One region of the Psychrobacillus sp. FSL H8-0484 genome, then DNA from elsewhere that is predicted to be linked to it. Evidence: a T-box and tRNA genes for the amino acid it is inferred to sense, from the RefSeq annotation. Region 1 holds a T-box; the other holds one or more tRNA genes.
What was found. A T-box is a leader RNA that pairs with one kind of tRNA and senses whether it is charged. The one in region 1 lies ahead of ileS (isoleucine--tRNA ligase), so its partner is inferred to be a tRNA-Ile.
Positions count from the first base shown of each region.

Region 1 (12,041 bases):
AGGGCAGTGTAAGGTATTGGATTTAACTGGGTTGGAAAATGAAGGAGTCTCAAAATCCGACTTAGAAGGTTTTGAGATTCAAGAGGGCGATTTTGTTTTATTAAAAACGAAAAATTCATTTGAGGAAGCATTTAATTTTGATTTTATTTATCTAGCACAAGACGGAGCAGAATATCTTTCTGAGGTAGGTGTTCGAGGGGTTGGAATCGATGCACTTGGAATCGAAAGAAGTCAAGAAGGGCATCCAACGCATAAAATATTGTTTGCAAATGACATCATTATAATAGAAGGACTTCGATTAAAGGGAATAGAGCAAGGAGGATACTTTATGGTTGCAGCACCAATAAAATTAGTAGGTACAGAAGCTTCACCTGCACGAGTGTTGCTATTTGAAGGGCTAAGATAATATTTACTGTTTATTAATAACATTACAAGGAGCGTTTCTATGTTTAAGATGATTGCGATCGACCTTGATGGGACGTTACTCACAGACGAATTTATGATTTCACCGGATACAGTCATAGCTATTCAAAAAGCGGTTGGAATCGGAACAATAGTAACGATTGCTACTGGTCGTATGTTTCCTTCTGCAAAACTGATTGCGCAACAGTTAGGTATCAATGTACCACTTATTACTTATCAGGGTGCAATTATTAAGGATGTTAATGAAAAAGAAGTAATGTATGAGCGCCTGATTTCTCCTGAAATTGCACAAAAGTTAGTGGAGATTGCTTGTGAGAAAAAAATTCATTTACAAGTGTACCAAGATGATATTCTCTATAGTGCATCGGACAATGAAAAGCTTATAACTTATTCCGAAGAAGTCAAGGTCCCGTACACGGTGGAACCAAATCTTTTCAAGCTGGCCAAAAAAGGATTTACAAAAGCACTCTTTATTGAAGAACCTGATTACCTGGATACCTTGCAAGAAGAATTGCGAACATTGTTTGGCGTGCGTGCTCACATCGCGAAATCAAAAAAACACTATCTTGAAGTTACCCACCCAGAAGCAAACAAAGGGAGTGCCCTGCTGCACCTGGCGAAAAAGCTTGGCATTGACCGTTCAGAAATTATCGGTATAGGTGACAACTACAATGATTTCGATCTTGTTTCAACAGCTGGCTTAGGCATAGCAATGGGCAATGCTGTAAAGGAATTGAAAGATATTGCTGATTACATCTCACTTACAAACAATGAAGAGGGAGTACTCCATGTGATAGAAAAGTTCATTTTAGAGCCTGCCAGTGTGATTATCGAATAATGAAATAGGCGGTAGTTACTAGCTTCCGTCATGGTTAAACTGCTGTTCTTACTGTTTGGCTACAACGGGTTACTTAAGATACTTGGAAAGATAAGTCCTATTTCTTCTCGAACTTTATCCAACACTCGCATCGTAATGGCTGATTCGTTGAAATGAAAATGACAAAAAGTTATTTTCCTATATTAGCAGAATTATCTTTTAGTTACAAAAGTATTTTCTTATTAAAAGTGAGTGGACACGGTCATATTTTGGTACGTTTTATTATCTCTTGTTCTAACTAAAACTAAATTAACCCCATCCATTTATCATATGGATGGGGTTAATTATGATACATGTAATAAGTTAACTCTAACTTCAAATTATAAAACCAGTTCCTCTCCTAAAAAGTCGAAAAAGCCAGGGACTTCTTGCATAATGTTATTTTGAATTATTTTAATAATGCGTTCTTTTAAATCCTGTTCTAAGTCTTCTCGATATTCGTTGCTTGTTTGAAATAGTACACTTCGCAGTTTAGGTTCTAGCTGTTTTAAAATTGACAGGATATGCGTTTCGTCCATTTTTTTTCCTCACTTTCTTTTTTCAATGTTATTGTTCACAACATTCGTAATACTGTGAATGGCATTTTCAAGTGATTCTATTTTATTTTCGAAACGATGTAAGAGATAGATTGTAACGACAATTGGAAAGCCAAAGTTGCCAATTAATTGTACGATGTTCCCTTCATCTAGCATAAGTAAGCTCCTTTCTAATATATTTAATTACATTTCTTCTTGTCTTTGAAACAGCTTGTTGCGTAATTCCTAATCGTTGTGCAATTTCTTTATCTGTCATTTCCTTAACGAAAACAAGTGAAAGTATTTCCTTTTGTCTATCTGTAAGTTTTCTTAAACATTTAAATAAGTTTTCACTAGTTATATGATCCACAATGTCTCCAGAAAGACCAATTGAATCTGCAAAAGCTTTCTCATGGTAAATTGGAAACATATCCAAATTACTTTCAAGTGTTAGTTGGTTTCTATCCCGATAAGAACGCATCTTTTTATCAAAATGTTTACTCTCAAAGTGTAAAACCTTTATTAGATAAGATAAGATTCTAAAATTTTGGTAGAATTTCTTAAATTCCAAATCAATGCGTAATTTTATCTCTTCAGAATTGGTGTTTTTAAACTCATCCAATAGTGATCTGTTTGTAGGGCATTTTAGGAACTCTTGAATTATTTTCTGCTTTTCGTCATTCATTTTATCACTCCTCCACAAATAAGAATCTACGTTCTGATTTAGCGTGTGAAAAGTAATGTTTTATTTCTTAAGCTTAAGATATATCTTGTCCTATAAAGGGGATTTGATAGGTTTTTTTACAACTACTTTTCAGTTAAATCGTAATAAAAATAAAATTTTTATTGACATTTGCAATATTTTTTGATTATGTGTGCGGAAAGCTGTTCCACTTGCTTGTTTCCTTGTCCAAAAGGTTAGGCTAGGTTTCTGAATCATTAGGTGTAGGGATTTATTTGATCATAATCCACTTAAATTGATTAAAACTTTTTGATAGTATAACTGGAAAAAAATATAATATCTTTCCTAAATATTACTAAAAAAATTGTTCTATTAGAACATAAATAAGATGGGAAATATCCTAAAATAATTACATGTAATTGCTTCTAACTTCTATGGATTTCTTATAATGTGGAAAATTTAATAATATTTATTAATTTTAGGATAAAGAGTGTTTTTTTAATTGATATTTTTCTTTCGCCGTACATATGATTTTATATACTAACTGTCGGTTGATGTCGAACGATTGATAAAGGTATTTTAACTTTTTTACAGAATTATTAAATGTACTACGTTCAAAGAGGTGGAGAAAAATGAGTAGTATTGGTCATATCATAAAACAAGAGCGATTAAACCAGAATATCAAACAGAACGTATTGGCAAAGGGAATTTGTTCAACATCCTACCTCAGTAAAATTGAAAATAATGCAACTGTCCCAAGTGAAGAAGTACTAATGTTTTTGCTAAAAAGACTAAATTTAGAGATAGTAAATGTGCCAAATGAAGACGAGGTACTAGTTGCTTTTTATGAATTGTATAAAAACGCAATCATAAAGAGGAATAAGAAATTAATCCGAGCATCGTTGCATAAGTTTACTAGTCAAAAGACCTACTTTTTGCAATTGAAAAATTACTATACCTATCATCTATATCTGTTTCGGCTCCAGTTAGTGCTTAATGAAGAGATGGATAACCTACAGCCCTCTTATCATGTCATGATGAAAATGGAAGATGATTTAGACAACAAGCAAAAATTTATGATGAATTTAAATCTTGGTCTTTATCATTATTTAAATGGAGATTATACAAAAGCATTAAGCCGTTTAGAGAGTTCGCTAAAATTCATTCATCATGTATCAATAGAAGAATGGGAGTTGGCAGATTATTACAATGTGCTTAGTTTGACATATTTTTATTGTAATGAATTTTTTAACGCAATTAATTATGCATCCAAATCATTGCTGTACTATAAGGACAATCTCTTATTTGAAAGAGCAATTGATAGTTACATCGTTATAGGTATGGCACATAAAAAAATGAGAAAATACGAAGAAGCAGAGAGGAACTATTATTTAGCAAAAAAGCTGGCAGTAGACTACAGACTATTTCATTATGAGGGGGTGATCTATCAAAATCTCGGCTCATTACATGCAATCCAAGAGAGGCATGTGAAGGCAATTGAGTTTTATAAGCTTAGTTTAAAAAGCAAAGAGGGGAACAATAATGCAGAAGGATCTTTGATAACTATTCTTTCGATCATAAAGGAGTATTCTAAGCAGAATAACCATGTGGAAGTCCTTGAATGGTGTAAAAGAGGCTATAAGGCAATGGAAGAAATAAATACTAAACATAATGTAGAAAACCCATCCTATTATTGTCACTTAGAAATATATAGAGCTCTCCATTCATTAACGGATGACATTGAATTCGTATTAAAGAAAAGTATTAATCATTTCGAAATGGTCGATGACGATCGACATGTACAAAAGTATTCCATTGTATTGGCAAATTATTATTTTAAGCAAAAAAAGTTTAAAGCAGCTGACTTGTATTATCAAAAATCAATTAAAATATTATTTAAACAAAAATTTATTAACCAATGGGAGGATTTATAAATGAAAAAGAAAAGTGTTCTATTATGGTTGTGTGTAGCAGTGATATTCAGCTTTCATATGACAACTAACACAAGTAATACTATGGAAGAAGAAGGCCCTAGACCAACTGGTATAGACCATTCTTTTATTTGATACTAGCAAACAATTTACCCTGAGACTAAAAAAGTAATCCATCTATGTGTAGCTACAAGATGGATTACTTTTTTTAAACGCTTTGAATCTTCTTTTATTTTATTCATTTGGATTCAACTGTTTGGACTGGTTTTAACCATTCAATATTATTTTTCTTCGTGAATAGAATTGCTTTATTCCCTGCATATAAAAATCCAGCAAATATAAGACCTGAAAATGCATACCCCAGTACTTTTCTAACAACAATTAAATGCATAAATGCGTCAGCCCCATGTTTCATAATTAACCAGACCATGATGGAATTCATTACAAGTCCCCGAATAACAAAAATGGCCGTAACCAACTGAAACCATTTTACATTCCCTTTTATGAAATATAAATCTTTACAATCTTCCCTTGGATACCCTTGTAGATGCATGAACTCTATTGCGAAATATATTGCTAATGGCTTTTGAATGATCATGGAAATAATATAAATGAAAGTAAAGCAGTAACTCAACCAGACAGAATTCCAAAGCATTTGAATAGCAGATCCAGCTAGTAAATCAAGTATGGAGCTAAGCAGTAAGGAAGAAATGATGAAAACACCAACCAAATTAAATTGTCGGTCTTTAATGAAACGAAAAATAGTATAAACGATTGCTGGAAGCGTAGATAACAACATGGCATAATAATCTCCTATGATATCTCTTCCGTAAGTCCAGATAATGTAGGGAAGTCCCATATAAACAAGTAAATCTAGCATGATATAATTTGTTTTCATATTAGTCTCCTTGACCTTTCATTTTAAAGTAATAAGTTATTGCCTTCTCGATAAAATCTACAACTGCAGGGTCAAATTGATACATTCCTATTTCTCCTTTTGTCTCTTTTTGTATATTCCATGCTTTATGAGCTAGTGCATTATTCCCGTTAAAGATAATTTCACTTAACGCAAGCCATCTTTGAGCCAATTTTTGTGCTGCAGGACTTGTATTATCTATTTCTATATTTTTTCTAATATCATTTATTAGTGTTGTGAAGCTCTGAATCACTTCCATATCATCTCCAACCTTTGGGAGTTGTTTTAAGTATTGAACTTCATCTTTTGAAAAATGTTTGTTCCAAATCTCTTCGTATACGTTTATAGGAGTAGGAGTGGAATTCATAGGGATATGATCAAAAACATCTTTCCAATTCGCAAGTTCCTCTAATTCACTCACCTGAAGTAGATACCGAATAGAGCGTGTCCTTTCTTCCAAACGCTTTTTCTCCAGTTCTAACACTCGCAATTGCATGGTAAGAGCTTCTTTATGACTTAAATGCTGATGTTCTAGCATTTGTTGTATAACAAGTAGATTAAATCCCATCTCCTTTAACACTTTTATATATTGAAGTTTAATTACTTCTTGCTCTGAGTAATACCGATGCCCACCATCACTTAAATGTGAAAGAGTTAACAAACCTATTTCATCATAATATCGAAGGGTTCTTACTGTCGAATTGCTCAATTTAGCTAAATCTCCTATGGAATACATTTTATGCCACCTTTTCAACTTCTTTTATTCATTATAAAACCTTACGTAACGGTAGAATCAATAATTATTATAAAAAATTTAATATTTTCTAAAAATTCATTCTAGTGTAATGTAGAAATATAGATAAAGTATTTTTGCTAAAGTGTTGAAGCTCTTGGGTAGGAGGAGAATAATGAAAAAGACAACCTTATTTATAGAAACCGAACGACTTATTATTAGACCATTCCAAAAAAAAGATTATGCTAATTGGTATGAAGGGTTCGATAATCGATTACCGTCGCAGTATCCCTACGATGATGGACATTCCGATATGGCCACTTCCACGGAAGAGTGGTTTATCAATTGGATTGATGGATTTCAGCAGGCAGCTGAAAGAGATGAGATGTACATATTAGGGGTATTTCGAAAAGAAGATGGAGTAAATGTAGGGAAAGTAGAATTGATCACTATTCTAAGAATGGATTATCAATGGGCAATGATGGGATATTCAATACATAATCAGTTCTGGAAAAATGGATATGGACTTGAAAGTTTAAAAGCAGCAACTGCATTATTCTTCACTGAATTAAACTTTCATCGGATCGAATTACATATTAATACGGATAATGAGCCATCCAAAAAATTAGCGGAGCGGGCAGGATTTACATTCGAATGCCTGAGAGAAAGATTTTCGTTTGAAAACAATGAATGGACGGATTTTTTGATTTATTCTCATATTAATGAATCAATTTCATAATTTCTATTTTCATGAGAAAACACGAACAATGCTAAAGGAAACTAAAGAAATATATATTTTACATGGAATAAAGTATAGTTGATTTCCGCTATAGGCGGACGCTTTCCGTGTGGTGAGCGATAAGCCATCACCACAGCTCACGCGTCGTTTGTGATTTCTTATCTGTCTCACTCATCTCGCTGGAGTCACCGCCTACCGCTTGAATCAACAAAGTGATAAATGTTTACTGACATAACGTGTTGCCTATAGTTGCAGGAGGGCGACGGAAGGTCGAAAACCACAAGACTATCGAAAAAGGAGAGTAGGATCGTGACTAGCGTCACGAACCTACTCTCCTAAAAATTCCGCGGTAATGATGTAGCTAAAGTCCACTCCAAAGCAATCCGGATACCTCTGGGAATAGGTTTTGCTATTAAAGAGCGGATAGCGATTTTCTTCATTTAAAGTGAATATCATTCTTTTGAATATTCTTGGGTATAATATTCCATACCTTCTTTATCCACAATAATGCGTTCTCCAATTTTTTCAAACTCCAATGATACACCGTCGTCAGCAGTAATATAATAAATATCACCTTTTGTTTTAACTTGGACATTTTGGTAAAATTTCTTAAACCTTATATCTGGTTTAACGTTTTCTAATTCTAAAATCTTATCAATGCTACTTTTTTCTTTGGAATGTCCATAGTAAGCACTAATCATTAGTTCATTTCCAATGACTACAATCAACTGATTACTACGGCTAGTAAAGCCTGAATCTTCAAAATCACTGGCTTTGGCAATATATGCTGGTTCCTTTGTAGCAGATTCTTCTGAATATGCCACAAATAAAAAGATCAAACTGATACTTAAAAATAAAAGTCCTAACCTCTTTTTCACTTCACCGCTCCCCATTCCAATTAGTGAAATACCTTTATTTACATACGTTCACAAGACAGTTAAGTTTCAATATTTACAGATATTTCAATTTAAGGTAAGAATCAATAGAACTATATTTCCATATTTCACTTTAAGCCAACAAAAAAATATTTAATTAGTTTGACAACTATAAATGTTTTATGTTAAATTCATCCATAATAAAACCATACAAATTCGTTGATGAGAAAAAGTAGTTCATGGAACTGTTCTAAAGAGAGCCGGTAGTTGCTGAAAGTCGGTGTTCAGTCCATTTACAAAAATCCTCTCTGAGAAGTCGAGCTGAAATTGAGTAAGTAAGACCGGGTGTCTACCGTTAAAAGGAACGCGTATGATTGTACGTGGCTAAGTGCTATTGTGGAGCGAAAGCTTACAATAGAATTAGGGTGGTATCACGGTTAAACCCGTCCCTTTCCAGGGACGGGTTTTTTGTATGTTTTATTAATAATAATAGGAGTGATATCAGATGGTTAAAACGAACGAAAAAGAATCTGTTTTACGAAGAGAAGAACGGATCCGAACACAATGGTTGAAAGAAGAAATCTTTAAAAAATCTATAGACTATAGAGACGATAGTCCATCTTTCGTATTTTATGAAGGTCCACCCACTGCAAATGGATTGCCGCATGTTGGGCACGCATTAGGACGTACGATTAAAGACGTTGTTGCTAGGTATAAAACAATGACGGGACATCAAGTAATACGTAAGGCAGGATGGGATACACACGGTTTACCAGTGGAATTAGGAGTAGAAAAGCAATTAGGGATTTCCGGTAAAAGTGATATTGAAAAATACGGTGTGGAAGCATTCATTAACAAATGTAAAGAAAGTGTTTTTGTCTATGAAAAGCAGTGGCGAGCGTTTACGGAACAGCTTGGTTATTGGGTGGACATGGAGGATCCCTATGTCACGTTAAGTAATGCTTATATTGAAAGTGAATGGAATATACTTGGTACTATTCATGAAAAAGGGTTGTTACAAAAAGGACACAGGGTTTCTCCGTATTGCCCTAGTTGTCAAACGTCGCTCAGTTCACATGAGGTGTCACAAGGTTATAAAACAGTGAAGGATTTATCTGCGACAGCTAAATTCAAACGTACAGATCGAGACAATGAATATTTTCTTGGGTGGACGACAACACCTTGGACCTTACCAGCAAATGTCGCACTAGCTGTTCATCCATCGATGAAATATGTTCGTGCAAAACAAGGGCAAGACATTTTCATAGTAGCGGAAGCATTAGCAAGCTCGGTATTAAAGGAAGGTTATGAAATACTTTCTGTACATCAAGGTGAAGAATTGAGAGACATACCATATACTCCATTATTTGATTTTGTAGATGTGGAAATCGGTCATAAGGTCGTGACGGCTGATTATGTATCAGCAGAAAGTGGAACAGGGATAGTCCACATTGCACCAGCTTACGGAGAAGATGACTATAAGGTGGTAAAGGAAAATGGATTATCGTTCGTCCATGTGGTAGATGAAAAAGGAATGTATACTTCCGAGGTTTTAGGCTTTGAAGGAAGATTTGTCAAAGACTGTGATGTAGATATTGTTCGTAATCTTGCTGAAAAAGGATTACTTTTTCATAAAGAAAAGTACGAACATAGCTACCCTCATTGCTGGCGTTGTGATTCACCTCTTTTGTATTATGCAAATGAAAGCTGGTTTATCCAAACAACTGCTTTGAAAGAACAATTTATCCAAAATAATGAAGGAGTAACTTGGTATCCAGAGCATATAAAACACGGCAGATTCGGAAACTTTTTAGAACAAATGGTAGATTGGAATATCAGTCGTAAACGTTATTGGGGAACACCGCTCAATGTTTGGGAATGCGAAATTTGTAATCACCAAATTGCACCGAAAAGTATAGCAGAATTAAAACAGTATTCGATACACCCTATAGAGGAGATCGAATTGCATAAACCATATGTAGATGAAGTGAAGCTCCAATGTTCAGGTTGTAGTGGGACAATGACAAGAACTCCTGAAGTCATCGATGTTTGGTTTGACAGCGGTTCTATGCCCTTTGCCCAATATCACTATCCATTTGAGCATAAAGAGCTATTTGTAAAACAATTCCCAGCGGATGTAGTTATTGAAGGGATTGACCAAACACGAGGATGGTTTTATAGCCTACTCGCAGTATCCACTTTATTTACAGGTAAAGCTCCTTATAAACGTGTATTGTCTACAGGTCATATTTTAGATGAAAATGGACAAAAAATGTCTAAAAGTAAAGGGAATGCTCTGGATCCAGTAGAGTTAATTCAAAAGTATGGTGCAGATGCATTAAGATGGGCTTTATTAGTCGACAGTGCACCATGGAATACGAAACGCTTTTCCGAACGTATTGTACAAGAAGCAAAGTCGAAATTAGTGGATACTTTAGACAATGTGCATAGTTTTTATTCGCTCTATGCTCATTTAGATAACTACAACCCTAAAGACGATATTGAAGTGAAGAAAAATAAGTTGGATGATTGGATATTATCTCGTTTGCATAGCACGATTAAAACAGTTCGAACAAACTTAGATGATTATCATTTTACAAATGCAGCAAGAGAAATTGCGAAGTTATTAGAGGAAGTCAGTAATTGGTATGTAAGACGATCCAGGGAGCGATTTTGGTCAAGTGAGATGAATCCAGAAAAGGCGGCTGCATACAAGACGCTCTATGAAGTGTTAACTAAAACTAGCCAATTGTTAGCACCACTAACGCCTTTTATTGCAGAAGATGTGTATAGGAATTTAACTGGTGAAAGCGTACATTTATCAGATTTCCCATTAGCTGATGACCTCTTAAGGAATGAAAAACTGGAAAAAGAAATGGATGCTGTTCTGCAAGTAGTAGAGTTAGGGAGGAGTATAAGAAATACGACCTCATTGAAAATAAAACAACCACTAGCTAGTTTGTCATTAATGAGTGCGAATCAAGGATTAAACTGGAATCTATACGAAGATATCATCAAAGATGAGTTAAATATAAAACAATTCGAAAAAATGCATAATGAAGAAAAATTGATATCGACAAAGATAAAACTCGATTTCAAAAAATCAGGTGCTAAGTTTGGAAAGCAGTCGAATGCTGTGAATACATGGCTTCAATCTTTGGACGCGGATCAAGTAAAACAATTTATGGAGGTGGGGTTTATAGAGGGATCTATAGATGGGAAAGTTAAAGTGATGGTTGAAGATGTAATAATGGAAAAAGTAGCGAAGGAAGGATATGCTTCCGCAACAGCAGGAGAATATACAGTTACGTTAGATATATCGTTAACCGAAGACCTAATCCAAGAAGGAATGGCTCGTGAGTTAATTCGTGCAATACAATCCTATAGAAAACAATTAAATCTACCAGTTGATATGAGAGTAGACATAACAGTAAATACGGATGAAGAACTACAAAAAGTAATTGAAAAGTATAAACATATGTTGCAACAAAACTTGTTAATGCGAAACCTAGTGATATCTCCAAATAGAGTGAAAGGAGCAGAAATTAAAATAGGGATTCATCATGTTTCATTACAAATAGAAGCGATAAACTAAAGACGCTATCTATTTTTACTGAGACACTAGTTGAAATGACCTAAATACAGTTGACAAATAAAAACACCTTGCGTTGAAAAACGGGTAGTACCCTAATTATCAACGTGGAGGTGTCTTTTTTATGGGGACAAGATAGTACGGGTTATGAAATTGATTTATTAAAAAATATATTCAAATTTTTACTTACATTCAATTGCCTACTTAATAAGAATCCATAATCATCTCAATTTACATAATCCATATTAGTCTCTCACTTTATATAAAAAAACAATGTTGACAGAACATTAAAAAAATTCTATCATTAGTTTAATATTTAAGTGACACTTCAAAAATGTCGAAATTTTACTTAAATTATTGTGTATTTGATATCAAATAATTAGATTTAACTTCTTTTATTTGGTTTAGACATTGTATTAAATTTAAAATCAAAAATTAGAATGGAGAGATTTGAATGATTATTAAAAAAGTATACACAACAGTTGATGTCCATGTTGCAGGTGAACCATTACGAATTATTACTGACGGGTTACCAGAAATTAAAGGAGATACGCAGTTAGAGCGACGTGCTTATTGCATGGAAAATCTTGATTATATCAGAGAAGTACTGATGCTTGAACCGAGGGGACATCATGGAATGTACGGATGTATCATAACGCCTCCAGCAAGTCCTCATGCAGATTTCGGAGTGCTATTTATGCACAATGAAGGATGGAGTACAATGTGTGGGCATGGAATTGTTGGTGTGATTACAATGG
Region 1 is NZ_JBBOSZ010000001.1:1,917,853-1,929,893, forward strand. Features, by position in the region: gene MHH81_RS09255 (cyclase family protein) at 1-406, shown strand, start outside; gene MHH81_RS09260 (Cof-type HAD-IIB family hydrolase) at 446-1,261, shown strand; gene MHH81_RS09265 (hypothetical protein) at 1,621-1,818, opposite strand; gene MHH81_RS09270 (YvrJ family protein) at 1,828-1,992, opposite strand; gene MHH81_RS09275 (sigma-70 family RNA polymerase sigma factor) at 1,982-2,500, opposite strand; gene MHH81_RS09280 (helix-turn-helix domain-containing protein) at 3,130-4,431, shown strand; gene MHH81_RS09285 (VC0807 family protein) at 4,667-5,326, opposite strand; gene MHH81_RS09290 (MerR family transcriptional regulator) at 5,328-6,080, opposite strand; gene MHH81_RS09295 (GNAT family N-acetyltransferase) at 6,253-6,816, shown strand; gene MHH81_RS09300 (hypothetical protein) at 7,269-7,694, opposite strand; T-box leader at 7,902-8,145, shown strand; gene ileS (isoleucine--tRNA ligase) at 8,197-11,286, shown strand; gene MHH81_RS09310 (proline racemase family protein) at 11,738-12,041, shown strand, end outside.

Region 2 (4,367 bases), 1.1 Mb from region 1:
TGGAGCTTTACTATAGCTTGATATTGAATTTTGGTGCAACTTGTACAGGATAGGCAGGAGCCTTAGAGCCCGGAGCGCCAGCTTCGGAGGAGGCGTCGGTGGGATACTGCCCTGGTTGTATTGAAATTCTAACCCATACCCGTAACCCGGGTAGGAGACAGTGTCAGGCGGGTAGTTTGACTGGGGCGGTCGCCTCCTAAAGTGTAACGGAGGCGCCCAAAGGTTCCCTCAGAATGGTTGGAAATCATTCGAAGAGTGTAAAGGCAGAAGGGAGCTTGACTGCGAGACCTACAAGTCGAGCAGGGTCGAAAGACGGGCTTAGTGATCCGGTGGTTCCGCATGGAAGGGCCATCGCTCAACGGATAAAAGCTACCCCGGGGATAACAGGCTTATCTCCCCCAAGAGTCCACATCGACGGGGAGGTTTGGCACCTCGATGTCGGCTCATCGCATCCTGGGGCTGTAGTCGGTCCCAAGGGTTGGGCTGTTCGCCCATTAAAGCGGTACGCGAGCTGGGTTCAGAACGTCGTGAGACAGTTCGGTCCCTATCCGTCGTGGGCGTAGGAAATTTGAGAGGAGCTGTCCTTAGTACGAGAGGACCGGGATGGACACACCGCTGGTGTACCAGTTGTTCTGCCAAGAGCATCGCTGGGTAGCTATGTGTGGACGGGATAAGTGCTGAAAGCATCTAAGCACGAAGCCCCCCTCAAGATGAGATTTCCCATTACGCAAGTAAGTAAGATCCCTCAAAGACGATGAGGTAGATAGGTTCGGGGTGGAAGCGTGGCGACACGTGCAGCTGACGAATACTAATCGATCGAGGACTTAACCAAATTAGAATTTACAGAATTCAATGTCTTTTATCCAGTTTTGAAAGAATAATTTTATTTTAAAAAAATACTTGTAATTTTCTACACAGTTGTTATAATAAAACTTGTCTTTCATTAATTATTCAAGTCTAGTGATGATGGCGAAGAGGTCACACCCGTTCCCATACCGAACACGGAAGTTAAGCTCTTCAGCGCCGATGGTAGTTGGGGGTTTCCCCCTGCAAGAGTAGGACGTCGCTGGGCTTGCGATAAGTACATAATAGTAACTTGTTATGAATTATATTACCCAGGAGGATTAGCTCAGCTGGGAGAGCATCTGCCTTACAAGCAGAGGGTCGGCGGTTCGAGCCCGTCATCCTCCACCATATATTTACTCCTGCCGGAGTAGCTCAACTGGTAGAGCAACTGACTTGTAATCAGTAGGTTGAGGGTTCAAGTCCTTTCTCCGGCACCATTTCTTTCGAGCCATTAGCTCAGTTGGTAGAGCATCTGACTTTTAATCAGAGGGTCGTAGGTTCGAATCCTACATGGCTCATCACTTTTAAGTGAATTATGTATGCGGGTGTGGCGGAACTGGCAGACGCACTAGACTTAGGATCTAGCGCCGCAAGGCGTGGGGGTTCGACTCCCTTCACCCGCACCATTTAATTTAATAACCGAGCGGAAGTAGTTCAGTGGTAGAACACCACCTTGCCAAGGTGGGGGTCGCGAGTTCGAACCTCGTCTTCCGCTCCAAAGATTCATTTAAGTGCCGGGGTGGCGGAACTGGCAGACGCACAGGACTTAAAATCCTGCGGTAGGTGACTACCGTACCGGTTCGATTCCGGTCCTCGGCACCATTTTTTAAAAAAAGAATTTAAGCGCCCGTAGCTCAATTGGATAGAGCGTCTGACTACGGATCAGAAGGTTGTGGGTTCGACTCCTGCCGGGCGCGCCATATATATCGGGAAGTAGCTCAGCTTGGTAGAGCACTTGGTTTGGGACCAAGGGGTCGCAGGTTCGAATCCTGTCTTCCCGACCAGTTATTATTACATTTGGGGCCTTAGCTCAGCTGGGAGAGCGCCTGCCTTGCACGCAGGAGGTCAGCGGTTCGATCCCGCTAGGCTCCACCAAATAATATTAAATTATAAAAAATATCATGGCGGCGTAGCTCAGCTGGCTAGAGCATTCGGTTCATACCCGAAAGGTCGTGGGTTCGACTCCCTCTGCCGCCATCTTAAGGACCTTTAGCTCAGTTGGTTAGAGCAGACGGCTCATAACCGTCCGGTCGCAGGTTCGAGTCCTGCAAGGTCCACCAACACAATAATACGGAGGAATACCCAAGTCTGGCTGAAGGGATCGGTCTTGAAAACCGACAGGCGGGTCATACCGCGCGGGGGTTCGAATCCCTCTTCCTCCTCCATTTTAACTTGTTGTTAGTGGAATTAAGAAAAAGATTGTCTTAATAAAAGCTTTGACGTATATTATTGTCGCGGGGTGGAGCAGTTCGGTAGCTCGTCGGGCTCATAACCCGAAGGTCACAGGTTCAAATCCTGTCCCCGCAACCAAATGGTCCCGTGGTGTAGCGGTTAACATGCCTGCCTGTCACGCAGGAGATCGCCGGTTCGATCCCGGTCGGGACCGCCATTTTTTTTGAAAATACATATGTGGCTCAGTAGCTCAGTCGGTAGAGCAAAGGACTGAAAATCCTTGTGTCGGCGGTTCGATTCCGTCCTGAGCCACCATAATAATGCGGGTGTAGTTTAGTGGTAAAACCTCAGCCTTCCAAGCTGATGATGAGAGTTCGATTCTCTTCACCCGCTCCAAATAATGGGCCTATAGCTCAGCTGGTTAGAGCGCACGCCTGATAAGCGTGAGGTCGATGGTTCGAGTCCATTTAGGCCCACCATTATTCCGAAGTAGCTCAGTGGTAGAGCAATCGACTGTTAATCGATTGGTCGTAGGTTCGAGTCCTACCTTCGGAGCCATATGGGGAAGTACTCAAGTGGCTGAAGAGGCGCCCCTGCTAAGGGTGTAGGTCGGGTAACCGGCGCGAGGGTTCAAATCCCTCCTTCTCCGCCATATGTTGGCCCCTTGGTCAAGCGGTTAAGACACCGCCCTTTCACGGCGGTAACACGGGTTCGAATCCCGTAGGGGTCATATTTTTAAGTGGAAAGTAATCACTTGCTTGATTACTTTTTTACTTCCAAGTAGCTAGTATGGCTAAAGGATTTTATTTATAGATTTAGGTCATACAGCTATTATACACACAATAATACGGAGGAATACCCAAGTCTGGCTGAAGGGATCGGTCTTGAAAACCGACAGGCGGGTCATACCGCGCGGGGGTTCGAATCCCTCTTCCTCCTCCATTTACAACTTATTGTTTGTTGATGAAACACTTAAAAAATAGTTTAGTATATTCTTTTTGAAATGACACTTTTAATATTATTGTCGCGGGGTGGAGCAAATCGTCAAACGAAGATGACGATTAACACCGATGCAGGCAAAGCCGAAGCAGGTGTCCAACTTTCTTCGAGCGTAGTAAAACTTAAACTGCAAGTATAATATTGTCGCGGGGTGGAGCAGTTCGGTAGCTCGTCGGGCTCATAACCCGAAGGTCACAGGTTCAAATCCTGTCCCCGCAACCAAATGGTCCCGTGGTGTAGCGGTTAACATGCCTGCCTGTCACGCAGGAGATCGCCGGTTCGATCCCGGTCGGGACCGCCATTTTTTTAAAAATACATAAGTGGCTCAGTAGCTCAGTCGGTAGAGCAAAGGACTGAAAATCCTTGTGTCGGCGGTTCGATTCCGTCCTGAGCCACCATAATATGCGGGTGTAGTTTAGTGGTAAAACCTCAGCCTTCCAAGCTGATGATGAGAGTTCGATTCTCTTCACCCGCTTAAATTAATTGGTCTATGCACAGTTAGTTAGAGTGCACGCTTCATAAGTGTGAGGCCAAGGATTCGATTTCGAATCATATGGGGAAGTACTCAAGTGGCTGAAGAGGCGCCCCTGCTAAGGGTGTAGGTCGGGTAACCGGCGCGAGGGTTCAAATCCCTCCTTCTCCGCCATATATTTGGCCCCTTGGTCAAGCGGTTAAGACACCGCCCTTTCACGGCGGTAACACGGGTTCGAATCCCGTAGGGGTCATCATTTTAAAGAAAAAGGTAATCATTCATTTGATTATCTTTTTTTTTGTAGAAAAGTATGGATATTTATTTTATATCTTTCTTCAGTAGTTGATTTCTATTAAGCTTACTCTACTTGGAATAACTTTGTTTGTGGAGGCAAGAAAGATATGAAATAACAGGACCAACTCTTTTAATTCACCATTTAAGAAGCAAATTTTATAATTATTCCACCAGTAAATGCCTTAATGATTGTACTGATTAACAAAGTGTTTGCAGCACCGGCCATGAATGATGTATTCGTGATTAATAAATGGAACAAGTGAGGATCAACAGAAAGCGTACTAACCCTATTAAGTACGAAAACCTTCCCTAAGCTTAAAATGACTATAATCCGAAGGATTTGTCTTACATATAAATTGGAGCT
Region 2 is NZ_JBBOSZ010000001.1:3,026,783-3,031,149, reverse strand. Features, by position in the region: rRNA gene MHH81_RS14820 (23S ribosomal RNA) at 1-832, shown strand, start outside; rRNA gene rrf (5S ribosomal RNA) at 957-1,072, shown strand; tRNA gene MHH81_RS14810 (tRNA-Val) at 1,119-1,194, shown strand; tRNA gene MHH81_RS14805 (tRNA-Thr) at 1,208-1,283, shown strand; tRNA gene MHH81_RS14800 (tRNA-Lys) at 1,292-1,364, shown strand; tRNA gene MHH81_RS14795 (tRNA-Leu) at 1,388-1,472, shown strand; tRNA gene MHH81_RS14790 (tRNA-Gly) at 1,490-1,564, shown strand; tRNA gene MHH81_RS14785 (tRNA-Leu) at 1,580-1,668, shown strand; tRNA gene MHH81_RS14780 (tRNA-Arg) at 1,690-1,766, shown strand; tRNA gene MHH81_RS14775 (tRNA-Pro) at 1,774-1,850, shown strand; tRNA gene MHH81_RS14770 (tRNA-Ala) at 1,866-1,941, shown strand; tRNA gene MHH81_RS14765 (tRNA-Met) at 1,970-2,043, shown strand; tRNA gene MHH81_RS14760 (tRNA-Ile) at 2,050-2,126, shown strand; tRNA gene MHH81_RS14755 (tRNA-Ser) at 2,139-2,231, shown strand; tRNA gene MHH81_RS14750 (tRNA-Met) at 2,300-2,376, shown strand; tRNA gene MHH81_RS14745 (tRNA-Asp) at 2,380-2,455, shown strand; tRNA gene MHH81_RS14740 (tRNA-Phe) at 2,478-2,553, shown strand; tRNA gene MHH81_RS14735 (tRNA-Gly) at 2,561-2,634, shown strand; tRNA gene MHH81_RS14730 (tRNA-Ile) at 2,641-2,717, shown strand; tRNA gene MHH81_RS14725 (tRNA-Asn) at 2,722-2,796, shown strand; tRNA gene MHH81_RS14720 (tRNA-Ser) at 2,800-2,890, shown strand; tRNA gene MHH81_RS14715 (tRNA-Glu) at 2,897-2,968, shown strand; tRNA gene MHH81_RS14710 (tRNA-Ser) at 3,088-3,180, shown strand; tRNA gene MHH81_RS14705 (tRNA-Met) at 3,383-3,459, shown strand; tRNA gene MHH81_RS14700 (tRNA-Asp) at 3,463-3,538, shown strand; tRNA gene MHH81_RS14695 (tRNA-Phe) at 3,560-3,635, shown strand; tRNA gene MHH81_RS14690 (tRNA-Gly) at 3,642-3,712, shown strand; tRNA gene MHH81_RS14685 (tRNA-Ser) at 3,793-3,883, shown strand; tRNA gene MHH81_RS14680 (tRNA-Glu) at 3,891-3,962, shown strand.
Region 2: it has a tRNA-Ile gene. The T-box ahead of ileS (isoleucine--tRNA ligase) is inferred to sense a tRNA for this amino acid. The anticodon was not compared.